2 regions of the Paraburkholderia flava genome follow, and region 2 is predicted to be linked to the other one. Evidence: riboswitches for the same ligand, from Rfam matches in the RefSeq annotation. Region 2 holds a riboswitch; the other holds the start of a gene.
What was found. A riboswitch is a leader RNA that binds a small molecule or an ion and turns the genes downstream of it on or off. The one in region 2 is predicted to bind thiamine pyrophosphate.
Positions count from the first base shown of each region.

Region 1: another riboswitch for thiamine pyrophosphate. It lies ahead of thiC (phosphomethylpyrimidine synthase ThiC); the one in region 2 lies ahead of E1748_RS30675 (FAD-dependent oxidoreductase).

Region 1 covers NZ_SMRO01000002.1:1,011,907-1,018,562, forward strand. Annotated here, with positions in the region: gene E1748_RS15980 (MFS transporter) at 1-871, shown strand, start outside; gene thiC (phosphomethylpyrimidine synthase ThiC) at 952-2,883, opposite strand; TPP riboswitch at 2,976-3,095, opposite strand; gene E1748_RS15990 (DUF1223 domain-containing protein) at 3,276-4,142, shown strand; gene E1748_RS15995 (cytochrome b/b6 domain-containing protein) at 4,186-4,815, shown strand; gene E1748_RS16000 (molybdopterin-dependent oxidoreductase) at 4,831-5,610, shown strand; gene E1748_RS16005 (pentapeptide MXKDX repeat protein) at 5,724-5,960, shown strand; gene E1748_RS31500 (hypothetical protein) at 6,189-6,338, opposite strand; gene E1748_RS16010 (EamA family transporter) at 6,337-6,656, shown strand, end outside.
Region 2 covers NZ_SMRO01000005.1:59,023-65,678, forward strand. Annotated here, with positions in the region: gene E1748_RS30670 (ABC transporter ATP-binding protein/permease) at 1-1,330, opposite strand, end outside; TPP riboswitch at 1,625-1,736, shown strand; gene E1748_RS30675 (FAD-dependent oxidoreductase) at 1,921-3,096, shown strand; gene thiS (sulfur carrier protein ThiS) at 3,158-3,355, shown strand; gene E1748_RS30685 (thiazole synthase) at 3,391-4,227, shown strand; gene thiE (thiamine phosphate synthase) at 4,224-5,336, shown strand; gene E1748_RS30695 (ABC transporter ATP-binding protein) at 5,431-6,252, shown strand; gene mlaE (lipid asymmetry maintenance ABC transporter permease subunit MlaE) at 6,249-6,656, shown strand, end outside.

The DNA of each region.
Region 1 (6,656 bases), on a different contig from region 2:
CGGCTTTCTCGCCGCATGGATGATCCCGCATTGGGGCTGGCGTAGCGTGCTGCAACTGGGCGGCGTGGTGCCGCTCGTGTTGACGGTTCTGCTGCTGCTCAAGCTGCCCGAGTCGGTGCGTTATCGCGTCGCGAAAGGGCATCCTGCCGAGCTGATTCGCGCGACGCTCGCGCGCATTTCATCGGCAGCATCGGAAGCCGGATCGTTCACGATGACCGAGACGGTAGCGCACGTCGAAGGCCGCAGCGGCATGCGCGTGGTCTTGTCGCGCGATTACATCGTCGGCTCGGTGATGCTGTGGTTCGCGTACTTCATGGGGCTCGTGATCTTCTACGCGTCGATCAACTGGATGCCGATCCTGTTGAAGGAAGCCGGCCTGAATCCGCAGCGCGCGACGCTGATCTCCGCGCTGTTCCCGCTCGGCGGTGTCGGTGCGGTGCTGTGCGGCGTGCTGATGGATCGCTTCAACGCGAACCGGATCGTCGCGGTGTGCTATGCGCTGACAGCAGTGAGTGTGTACTGCATCGGCCAGGCGCTCGGCAACGTCGGGCTGCTCGTGTTGACTGTGTTCGCCGCGGGCGTGTTGATGAACACCGCGCAGTCGTCGCTGCCTGCACTCGCTGCTGCGTTCTATCCGACGCAAGGGCGCGGCACCGGCGTCGCGTGGATGCTCGGCATTGGACGCTTCGGCGGTATCGCGGGATCGTTTCTCGTGGCCGAGCTGGCGCGTCGTCACGTGTCGTTCGAGGGAATCTTCGCGACGATCGCGGTCGCGGGTGTCGTATCGTGTGTGGCGCTGCTTGTGAAGCAGGCCGCGCATCCGTCGACGGGCGGTACGAAACCGGTCGGCGCCGAATCGCTTGGGCACTGACGCTGAATGAAACCGTGCGCGCGGACCCATCGGTCCGCGCGCACGGTGAAGCGGAATCTATATCAGCAGCGCATTAACGCTTATTGCCGCTGATAAATCTCCGCTCCCTTCTTCATGAACTCGATCGACTTCACTTCCATTCCTTTCTTCAGCGCTTCGTCGTCGGTCACGCCCTGCTGCGCAGCGAACTCGCGAACGTCCTGCGTGATCTTCATCGAGCAGAAGTGCGGACCGCACATCGAGCAGAAGTGCGCGACCTTCGCGGAATCCTTCGGCAGCGTTTCGTCGTGGAATTCACGCGCCTTGTCCGGATCGAGGCCGAGGTTGAACTGGTCTTCCCAGCGGAACTCGAAGCGCGCCTTGCTCAATGCGTTGTCGCGCACCTGCGCGCCCGGATGGCCCTTCGCCAGATCGGCTGCGTGCGCGGCGAGCTTGTACGTGATGATGCCGGTCTTCACGTCGTCCTTGTTCGGCAAGCCGAGGTGTTCCTTCGGCGTCACGTAGCAGAGCATCGCGGTGCCGAACCAGCCGATCATCGCTGCACCGATGCCCGACGTGATGTGGTCGTAGCCCGGTGCGATGTCGGTGGTCAACGGTCCAAGCGTGTAGAACGGCGCTTCGTCGCACCATTCCAGCTGCAGGTCCATGTTTTCCTTGATCAGCTGCATCGGCACGTGGCCGGGGCCTTCGATCATCGTCTGCACGTCGTGCTTCCACGCGATCTGCGTGAGTTCGCCGAGGGTCTTCAACTCACCAAGTTGCGCTTCGTCGTTTGCGTCGTAGATCGAGCCGGGACGCAGACCATCGCCGAGCGAGAACGCGACGTCATACGCCTTCATGATTTCGCAGATGTCTTCGAAGTGCTCGTACAGGAAACTTTCCTTGTGGTGAGCCAGGCACCACTTCGCCATGATCGAGCCGCCGCGCGACACGATGCCGGTCATCCGCTTCGCGGTCAGCGGCACGTACTGCAGACGCACGCCCGCGTGGATCGTGAAGTAGTCGACGCCTTGCTCGGCCTGTTCGATCAGCGTGTCGCGGAAAATTTCCCATGTGAGATCTTCGGCTTTGCCGTTGACCTTTTCGAGCGCCTGATAGATCGGCACCGTGCCGATCGGCACCGGGCTGTTGCGGATGATCCACTCGCGCGTTTCGTGAATGTGCTTGCCAGTCGACAGATCCATCACCGTGTCGCCGCCCCAGCGGATCGCCCACGTCATCTTGTCGACTTCCTCGCCGATGGAGGAGGTGACTGCCGAGTTGCCGATGTTCGCATTGACCTTCACGAGGAAGTTGCGACCGATGATCATCGGTTCGCTTTCCGGGTGATTGATGTTGTTCGGGATGATCGCGCGGCCGCGTGCGACTTCTTCGCGCACGAACTCGGCCGTGATCGCCGTCAGGCCATTCGGGCCGAACGCACTGGCGCCGAACGCCTGGCCCGGATGCTGGCGACCCATCATCGCGGCGAGTTTTTCGCCGTTCGGGCCGCTCGTTTTCAGGCTCTCAATATACTCGGCACGACGCTGGTTCTCGCGGATCGCGATGTATTCCATCTCCGGCGTGACGATGCCTTTTCGCGCGTAGTGCATCTGCGACACGTTCTTGCCGGCGACCGCGCGGCGCGGCGTGCGGTGCAGGCCCTGAAAGCGCAAGTCGGCGGTGGCGGTGTCGGCGGCGCGCTCACGGCTGAAGTCGCTCGACAGACCCGTCAGCGCTTCCGTGTCGGCGCGCTCTTCGATCCACGCCTGACGCAGCGCCGGCAGACCGGCGCGGATGTCGATTTTCGCTTCGGGATCGGAGTACGGGCCCGACGTATCGTAGACATAGACCGGAGGATTCTTTTCGCCGCCGAAGCTGTCGGGCGTATCGGCCTGCGAGATTTCGCGCATCGGTACGCGGATGTCCGGGCGCGAACCGGTCACGTAGACCTTGCGGGAATTGGGCAGCGGCGCGACAGCGGCTTCGTCGACGTGAGCGTCGGCGGAAAGGAACTTCGGGTTGGCGTTCATGCGTTATCTCCTCTAGCCAGGCAATGTGGGGCGGCTAAGCAGGAGACGAGATGAAGTGAGTCGGGTTTCGCGGGAGGTCTTGCAGGGATAAGCAGCGAAGCCCGTACGCTTCCCTGCGCTGGCATTATCCAGATCAGGTTCAAAGGGTATTTCTCACCCACGTGGCTCACCGCCCGAAGACGATGTGCGACGCAGGACCCCCGCGTTAGCAGCGCACACGATACACCGGCCGGCGGGGGCTTGGCAACCCGTCGCGCTTGGGTTTCTGACGATCGCCTGACGTCATGCCGACGATCGTCTATCGCGTACCGTCTGCAAAAAAATCTTCGCTCCGGCTGTCATAACGACGTTCCTGCACCGACCAACGTTCGGATTCCTCGCAGGAGCACGTCATGTCTATCGTTTCGAGCCGCGGTTTGATTGCGCGGATTTTTCTTGCACGCAACGTTGTGCGCGTTTTTGCGTTGCTTGCCGCGTTCGGTGCTGTCGTCGCGAGCGGGGCCGCGAATGCAGCGGCAGGCCAGTGCATCGCGCACAGCCCCGCGCATCGCGTCGCGCTCGTCGAGCTGTACAGCAGCGAAGGCTGCGACAGCTGTCCGCCGGCCGACCGTTGGTTCGGTCAATGGAAAGAGAGCGGCGTCGCGCAGGGCATCGTGCCGCTCGCGATGCACGTCGATTACTGGAACAGCCTCGGCTGGACCGACCGCTTCTCGCAGCATCGTTTTACCGAACGGCAGCAGAGCCTGACCGATCTCGGCGGCGGCCACACGATCTACACGCCTGAAGTGTTCGTCGCGGGACGTGAGTTGCGCGGCTGGTCGAGTGCGGAGAGTTTCGGTGACCGGGTCAAGCGGATCGTCGGCGAGCCTGCGACGGCGGATGTATCGGTTGCGCTTGCGCCGCGAGTGGGCGGCGCGGCGAATGCAGTCGATATCGACGCGCAGTTCGCGGCGCGTGCATCAAACACATCGCCTGATTCTCTGAACGCCTACGTCGCGGTGTACGAGAACTCGCTCGTCTCGCAGGTCAAGGCAGGCGAGAACAGCGGTGCGACGCTGCATCATGAGCGCGTCGTGCGGCAGTGGATCGGCCCCGTTCCGCTCGCATCCGGACATGCGCAGATTCGCCGCGCACTCGCACTCGACGATCCCGGCGCCACCGCACCCGTCCCGGCGTCGCACTTCGGCGTCGTCGCGTTCGTCGAGAACGCCGCGACCGGCGACGTGCTGCAGGCCGCCGATCTGCCGGCGTGCCAGTAGGCCCCCCACGATCACGAAGGAGCTCACGATGAATCCCTTACCCATGCCCGCGTCCGCGCCGGCACCCACACCGAGCGTGCCGCGCGAGCGCCCGATCCACCCGCGCTGGGTGCGCGTCACGCATTGGCTCAACGCGCTCGCCGCGATCACGATGATGCTGTCGGGCTGGCGGATTTACGACGCGTCGCCGGTATTCGCGGGCTTTTCGATTCCGCCCGCGATCACGCTCGGCGGCTGGCTCGGCGGCGCGCTGCAGTGGCACTTTGCGGCGATGTGGCTGCTCGTGTTCAACGGGCTCGTCTATCTGATCCTGACCATCGCAAGCGGGCGGTTCATGCGCAAGTTCTTGCCGCTGTCGCCGCGTGCCGTACTGCGCGATCTGGTGAGTGCATTGCGCGGCCGGCTGGCGCACGACGATCTGAGTCACTACAACGCGGTGCAGAAGCTCGCATACGTCGTCGTGATCGTCGATCTGGTCGTGCTCGTGCTGTCGGGGCTCGCGATCTGGAAGTCGGTGCAGTTTCCGCTGCTGCGCGAACTGATGGGCGGCTACGACACCGCGCGGATCGTGCATTTCTGCGCGATGGCGGTCATGGCCAGTTTTCTCGTCGTGCATCTCGCGCTCGTCGCACTGGTGCCGCGCTCGCTGCTCGCGATGCTGCGCGGCCGCTAATTCACGGACACCGTCATGAGCGATATCAAACGACCTTCTCCGCAGAAACTCGATCGCGAGTCGATCCTGATCGATGCACGCCGTGAGCTCTCGATGCCGTCGCGGCGCCGCTTCGGCAAGCAGTTGCTGACGCTCGGCGGCCTGTCGATGCTGACTGGCTGCTCGCTGACCGATAACGATTCGGTCAACGCATTCCTCACCGCGGTCTCGCGACTGAACGATCGCGCGCAGGGCTTGCTGTTCGACCCGACTCAACTCGCGCCCACCTACACCGAGGCGCAGATCACGCGACCGTTTCCGTTCAACGCGTACTACGGCATCGACGAAGTACCCGATGTCGACGGCGCGTCGTATCGGCTGCACGTGAGCGGTCTGGTCAAGGGCCAGCGCGTGTGGACGCTGCCCGAGCTGTACGCGCTGCCGCATGAGGAGCAGATCACGCGACATATCTGCGTCGAAGGATGGAGCGCGGTGGGCCGCTGGGGTGGCACGCCGTTCCGCGATTTTCTGCACCGCGTCGGCGCGGACACGACCGCGAAGTACGTCGGCTTCAAATGCGCGGACGACTACTTCGAAAGCATCGACATGCCGACCGCGCTGCATCCGCAGACGCTGCTCGCATTCGACTACGACGGCAGCCGCCTGCCCGCGAAATACGGCTATCCGATGAAGCTGCGGATGCCGACCAAGCTCGGCTACAAGAACCCGAAACACATCGTCGAGATTTTCGTCACCAACACGTATCCCGGCGGCTATTGGGTCGACCAGGGCTACAACTGGTTCGGAGGCTCCTGACGCGCGGGTCGTCGCCTGAAGCGGGCGGCCACGCACGGCAGAAGCTTTGGAAGTACCCGGCACGACGCGTTCGTCGTAGCCGGTTTGATCAATCGATAAAACGGAGTTATCTCATGAAGAAGTTTGCGATCGCAGTTACCACCCTGGCCCTGGCACTCGGCGCCGGCAGCGCATTCGCTCAGGCAAGCGATGCGATGTCGGGCGGCGCGATGGCCAAGGATTCGATGTCGAAGGACTCGATGTCCAAGGATTCCATGTCGAAAGACAAGATGGCGAAGCACAACAAGATGAAGAAGGGCGGCGACGCGATGGGCATGAAGCACGAAGCGTCCGGCGCGATGAGCAACTGAACGGTCGCGGGCGCCGTTCGCGGCGCCCGCGATGCTTCGCTGTCGAAACAATTTTTACGTTTGGCCTGACAAGTCCCTTCCGACTCTCCTGCATAATGCTGCCGGTGTGCGTTGCGTTTGCCGTGTCCCGCCGGGATGTTCCTCCGCCGCCGACGATTTCGGTGTCAGCCGGCTGACCGCGCCGCACTGATCCCGGGTTTTCCGCGCTTCGCGTGGCCGGGCTTATCGTCAGTCTCCTGTTTTTCCTGCTCGACCATCATGCCGTTCTGCCTTGTCCGCCTCGCTGCGCTTCACGCGGAGTGTGCGCGTCTGCGCGTCCTGAATCTTTTTCCGGGCGCGGGCGCCCTTGCCCTTGCTGCACAGGTGGGCTGAACGCATGGATCGGTCATTCTTCTCACGCTTGCCCTTGCGGCTGCCGCGTACGCAGGGCGGTCGCATCGCGCTGTCGCTGGCGTTCGTCTATATCGTCTGGGGCTCGACGTATCTCGCCGTGCATGTGGCGCTGGAGTCGTTTCCGCCGCTGCTGCTGTCCGGGTTGCGCAATCTGTTCGCGGGGATCGGGCTGTTTATTTTCGCTGTGCAGCGTCGTCCGCAATGGCCGACGTTGGTTGAGATCCGCAACGCGGGGCTCGTCGGGACGATGCTCGTCGCGATGTCGAGCGGGATGCTCGCGGTCGGGATGCGTACCGTCGGCAC
Region 2 (6,656 bases):
CATCGACGGGCGCGTCGATCGAGCCGTCGCCGAACGGCCACAACCCGGCGAGCGCGCGCATCAGCGTGCTCTTGCCGGACCCGGACGGGCCGCGCACGAGCCAGCGCGAACCGGGCTTGATCGCGACGTTGCGGATCGTCGACAGCGCGTTGCCGTTCGGCAGCGCGAGCTTCAGGTCGCTGGTGGTGAGGCCGACGGAATCGATGTAGTGCAGCTTGATGCCGCCGTGTTCGGTGGCCGGCGACACCGATTCCTTCAGACGCGGTGCATGGACGATGCGCTTGAATTCGCGCAGCCGGTTCACAGTGGCGCGCCATTCGACCAACGTGCTGTAACTGTTGATGAACCACGAGAACGAATCGCTGACGGTGCCGAAGGCCTGCGAGATCTGCATCAGCACGCCGAAGCTGAACGCGCCGGCGAAGTAGCGCGGCGCGGCGACGACGAGCGGGAAGATGATCGCGATCTGGCCGTAGAACGCCAGCACGAACGTCAGCCGCTTCGTGTACTTCATCACGGCCCACCAGTTGTCGCGGATCCGGCTGAACAGTCCCTGCGCGCTGCTTTTCTCGGTTGCCATGCCGTCGTAGAACGCGATCTGTTCGGCGTTCTCGCGCAGCCGGATCAGGCCGAAACGGAAGTCCGCCTCGACGCGCTGCTGCTGGTAGTTGATCGACACCAGCGGATGACCGACCTTCTGGATGATCAGCGAACCGGCGACTGCATACAGCGCGGCGGCCCACACCATGTAGCCGGGAATCTGCAGCGGCATGCCACCGAGCGTGATCGACAGCGCGCCTGCGAGCGACCACAGGATCGTGATGAACGAGACGAGCGTGACGAGTGTCGAGAGCAGATCGAGCGTCAGCGACAGCGTCGTCGTTGCGAACGATTGCAGGTCGTCGCTGATCCGCTGGTCGGGGTTGTCCGCAAGGCGGTCGCGTTCGATCCGGTAGAACGCGGCATCGCCGAGCCATTCGTTCAGGTAGCGCGTGGTCAGCCACTGGCGCCAGCGGAAGCCGAGCATCTGGCGCAGATACCGGCCGTACACCGCGAGGATGATGAAGCCGAACGCGAGCGCAGTGAAGATGCCGAGCAGATGCGGGAAGTCGTGGACGTTCTTGCTCTGCAGCGCGTTGTAGAAGTCGGCGTTCCAGCGGTTGAGCCGCACGTTGATCCACACGACGAGCAGATTGATCACGATGATCGTGACGAGCAGCCCCCATGCAACCTTGCGTTCCTCGGACACCCAGTACGGCTTGATGAGGCTCCACGCGGACACGCGATCGTCTTTCGGCGGGATGCTGCTGGAAGGGAGTGTGGTGGTCATGAGCATCCTGATGATGTGCCGGCTCAGGGCGGGTTGCGGTGGCGCGTCGCAGGATGCAGCGATTGCCGCGACGCGCGTGACGTGGCGATTCTCACGCGACCCGCTTAAGCCAGTCTTAATGGTTACGCGGCCCGGCGATGCAACTGCGCCGGCCCGCGCGGCCTCGGTTCACGGCATTGTGCCAGAGCACCGTGACTCGCCGTATTTGCAGCGGCCGGTGACTAACACCGGGCTCCCCGCCGAGGGCGCCGCCCCCCGTTTGCGACCGTCCGGCGTTTTATGGTCTAATGACCTTCGACGAAACAGGGGTGCTTCGCGCGCTGGCCACACGCCGCAGCGAGGCTGAGAGAGACCCTTCGCACCCGATCCGGGTAATACCGGCGCGGGAAGTTTCCGGAAGTCCTGTTGTCTTCCTTCTCCGCCGGACCGGCACCTCCACAAGGGTGCAGTCCGGCCGGCCTCGCCCGCCGGTTTCGTCCTTGGGTACGTGCGCTTTCGCCGTACGGAAAGGAACCGATGAGCGCTTATTCTTCAGTCTTTTGTTTCGCCTGCGTGCCGCTGTCGCTGCGCTTTCGTCCGGCGGTCGCGCGATGAACGCTGCCTTGCACGTTTCCGCCAACCGGCCGGATTTCGCGGTGATCGGCGGGGGGCTGTGCGGACGGCTCGTCGCGTGGCATCTCGCGGGGGCGGGGCATCGCGTTGCGCTGTACGAGCGCGGCGATGCGTCGGGCTCGCAGGCGGCTGCGTGGGTCGCGGCGGCGATGCTCGCGCCGCTCGCCGAAGCCGCGAGCGCCGAACTGCTGATCACGCAACTCGGCGCCGCGTCGCTCGAAACCTGGCCGCGTCTGCTTGCCGAACTTCCGCAGCCGGTGTTTTTTCAGCGCAACGGCACGCTCGTCGTGTGGCATCACGCGGATCGCACCGAGGCTCCGCTGTTCGAACGTCGCGTGCGCGCGAATGCGCCGGCTGAGTGGTTCGATGGTGCTGACGGGAGTGGTTTCGTCGCGCTGTCCGGTACGCAACTCGGTGCGGCCGAACCGGCGCTCGCCGGGCGCTTCTCGCAAGGCTGGCTGCTGCCGCGCGAAGGACAACTCGACAACCGTCAGGTGCTCTCTGCGCTCGCGGCCGGACTCGCGGCACGCGGCGTCGAACTGCACTGGAACACGCCCGTCGACGATCGCGCGATGCCGGACGCGCACGTCACGATCGACTGTCGCGGCCTCGGCGCGAAACCCGTGCTGCCGACGCTGCGCGGTATTCGCGGCGAAGTCGCGCGGGTGCACGCGCCGGGCATTGGGCTCACGCGTCCGGTGCGGCTGCTGCATCCGCGCTATCCGCTCTATATCGCGCCGAAGCAGAACGACCTATACGTGATCGGCGCGACGGAAGTGGAAGGCGAGGACATGTCGCCGATGTCGGTGCGCTCCGCGCTCGAATTGCTGAGCGCTGCGTTCTCGGTGCATCCGGCGTTCGGCGAGGCACGCATTCTCGAACTGAACTCGCAGTGCCGGCCGACGCTGCCCGACCATCGTCCGGCGCTGGTGTGGAACGGCGCACGCACGTTGCGCGTGAACGGCCTGTACCGGCACGGCTACATGATCGCGCCGGAAGTCGCCGACGAGGCCGCGCGTTTCGCGGCGGCGCTGCTCGACGGACGTGTCGCCGACACCGACACGTTTGCGAACTGGCAACGCGACGCGCGCTGGAGCGAGCTGTTTCATCTCGATGCACTGAGCCAGCCGGACCCGGCACGCGAACCGGCATGACGCCGATGACCGCAAGCAATAACGAACGCAATAACGAAGACCCGCATTCGACCGACACACCATGAACATTCACATCAACCAGAAGCCGCTGACCTTGCCCGACGACGCGACCGTCGCCGATGCGCTCGCCGCGTGGGGCGCGCAGCCGCCGTTCGCGGTCGCGCTGAACGGCGACTTCGTCGCGCGCACGCAGCATGCGGCGCGCGCGCTGCAGCCGGGCGACCGGCTCGACGTCGTGCAACCCGTCGCGGGCGGCTAAGCCGCGCCCCGCACAGTCAGACGCAAGGATTCAACATGACTTCCCTCGCTTCCATTCCTGCTTCCCCGGCGCCCGTCGACGCGCTTCGTCTGTACGGCGAGACGTTCGCGAGTCGCGTGCTGCTCGGCACGTCGCGCTACCCGTCGCTGCAGTCGCTGTCCGATTCGATCGACGCCGCGCGGCCCGGCATGGTGACCGTCGCGCTGCGCCGGCAGATGAACGAGGGCGGCGCCGAAGCCGGCTTCTTCGATCTGCTGAAACGCCACGGCGTGCCGCTACTGCCGAACACGGCCGGCTGCCTGACGGTCGGCGAAGCGGTGACGACCGCGCAGATGGCGCGCGAAATTTTCGAAACGGACTGGATCAAGCTCGAACTGATCGGCGACGACTACACGCTGCAGCCCGACCCGATCGGCTTGATCGAAGCGGCAACGCTGCTCGTGAAAGACGGCTTCAAGGTGCTGCCGTATTGCACCGAGGATCTCGTGATCGGTCGTCGTCTGCTCGACGCGGGTTGCGAGGCGCTGATGCCGTGGGGCGCGCCGATCGGCACCGGCAAGGGCGTCGTGAATCCGTACGGATTGCGCGTGCTGCGCGAGCGTCTGCCGGACGTGCCGCTGATCGTCGATGCGGGGCTGGGTGTGCCGTCGCACGCGTGTCAGGTGATGGAGTGGGGCTTCGACGGCGTGCTGCTGAACACGGCGGTGTCGCAGGCCACACATCCTGCGGCGATGGCCAGCGCGTTCGCGCTCGCGACCGAAGCCGGACGTGCCGCGTGGGTCGCGGGTCCGATGGCCGAGCGCGAAACGGCGCATGCGAGCACGCCGGTAGTCGGCATGCCGTTCTGGCATCAAGACGGGAGCGCCGCATGACGCAGACTCTGCCGCTGTCCGGCCGCGACCTGTTCTGGCCGCCCGCCGACGAACTCACCGAAGCCGCCGAGCGCATCCGCGCGCGACTCGGCGACTGGCCGCCGACGCACGCGCCGTGGCGCATCTGCCTGACCCCGCCGGACGATGCGAACGGCGGCGACCTGATCGTCATCTCGGATGAGCAGCACCACGGCGACCACGTCGCGCGCTGGCTCGTGCATGGCGCGGGCGTGATCGAAGCGGCGGCCGGCACCGCGACGCTGCATCTCGGCGGCGAGCGCTATCAGCTTGAAGGCACGCTGCCGGAAGACTGGATCCCCGCGCTGGCCGCGTTCCTCGACTGCGGGTTCGTGCCGCACGATGCGCTGGTGCTGGCGCTTGCCTGGCGCGACGGCGACGAGCGCAAGACTGCCGATGCCTGGCCGACCGATCTCGCGCGCTTTCCGCGCGTGGTCGGGCTGCCGGCAGCGCCCGAGCAGCCGTTCGCGCGCTGCCCGGACCGGCTGGGTCTCTATCCGGTGCTGCCGGACGCGGGCTGGGTCGAGCGCGTGCTGTCGTTCGGCGTGAAGACGGTGCAGCTGCGTCGCAAGACGACGCGTGCAGGCGAACTCACCCCCGAACTCGCGGACGACATCGCCCGCTGCGTCGCGGCCGGCCGCCGTCACGACGCGCAGGTGTTCATCAACGATCACTGGCGCGGCGCGCTCGACGCAGGCGCCTACGGCGTCCATCTCGGCCAGGAAGATCTGCATACGGCCGATCTGCATGCGCTGGCCGCAGCCGGCATCCGCCTCGGCCTGTCGACGCACGGCTACTACGAAATTCTCGTCGCGCTGCATTTCCGGCCCAGCTACATTGCACTCGGCGCGGTCTTCCCGACCACGACGAAAACGATGCCCACTGCGCCGCAAGGGCTCGCCCGGCTCGCCCGCTACGTGAAGCTGCTGGACGGCGTCGTGCCGCTCGTTGCGATCGGTGGAATCGACGGCGGCGTGCTGCCGGACGTGCTCGCGACAGGCGTCGGATGCGCGGCCGTGGTCCGCGCGGTCACCGAGGCCACCGACCCGGCTGCTGCTGTTTCCGCACTGCAGCAGGCGTTTACGCAATAATCGTCCGACGTTGCGGTATCCGGGGGGCCTGTCACGACAGATTTTTCATGATGGCCCTATAATTCGGCCTTCGTGTAAATGGACTGTCAGCTACGTGCCTTCCACTTCTGAGCCCCTTCTCGAGCTGCGCGACGTCGACTTCGGTTATGGCGACCGCCTCGTCCTGTCGAACCTGAACCTGCGCTTCCCGCGCGGTCAGGTGGTGGCGGTCATGGGCGGCTCCGGATGCGGCAAGACGACCGTGCTGCGGCTGATCGGCGGCCTCGTCAAGGCGAAGCGCGGCCAGGTGCTGTTCCACGGCGAGGACATCGGCAGGCAGACGCGCGACGGCCTCTACGCGCTGCGCCGCAAGATGGGCATGCTGTTCCAGTTCGGCGCGCTGTTCACCGACATGTCGGTATTCGAGAACGTCGCGTTCGCATTGCGCGAACACACCGACCTCCCCGAAGAACTGCTCCGCGATCTCGTGCTGATGAAGCTCAACGCGGTCGGTCTGCGTGGCGCGCGCGATCTTGCGCCGTCCGAAATTTCCGGCGGCATGGCGCGGCGCGTGGCGCTTGCCCGTGCAATCGCGCTCGATCCCGAACTCATGATGTACGACGAACCGTTCGCCGGCCTCGATCCGATTTCGCTCGGCATCACGGCGAACCTGATCCGCGCGCTGAACCAGGCGCTCGGCGCGACATCGATCCTCGTTACGCACGACGTGCCCGAATCGTTCGCGATCGCCGACTACGTGTACTTCCTCGCGAACGGCGGCGTGCACGCGGAAGGCACGCCGGCTGAACTGCGCGCGTCGACGGACGAAACCGTGCGCCAGTTCATCGACGGCGCGCCGGACGGTCCGTTCAAATTCCACTACCCGGGCAGCGCATCGCTGGCCGCGGATTTCGGCATCGGCGGAGGCTCGGCATGATCAGCGCGATCGGACGTTCGGTGATCGGCGGCCTGAGCGGCGCGGGCTACGCGGCGCGGATGTTCGCGCGCCTTGTGCTCGAATTTTTCCCGCTGCTGCGCCGGCCGCGCCTTGTCACGAAGCAGATCCATTTCGTCGGCAACTATTCGCTGGTGATCATCGCGGTGTCGGGGCTGTTCGTCGGCTTCGTGCTCGGGCTGCAGGGCTACTACACGCTGAACCGCTACGGCTCCGAGCAGGCGCTCGGGCTGCTGGTCGCGCTGTCGCTGGTGCGCGAACTGGGGCCGGTCGTCACGGCGCTGCTGTTCGCGGGCCGCGCGGGTACGTCGCTCACCGCCGAGATCGGTCTGATGAAGGCCGGCGAGCAACTGACCGCGATGGAAATGATGGCGGTCGATCCGTTG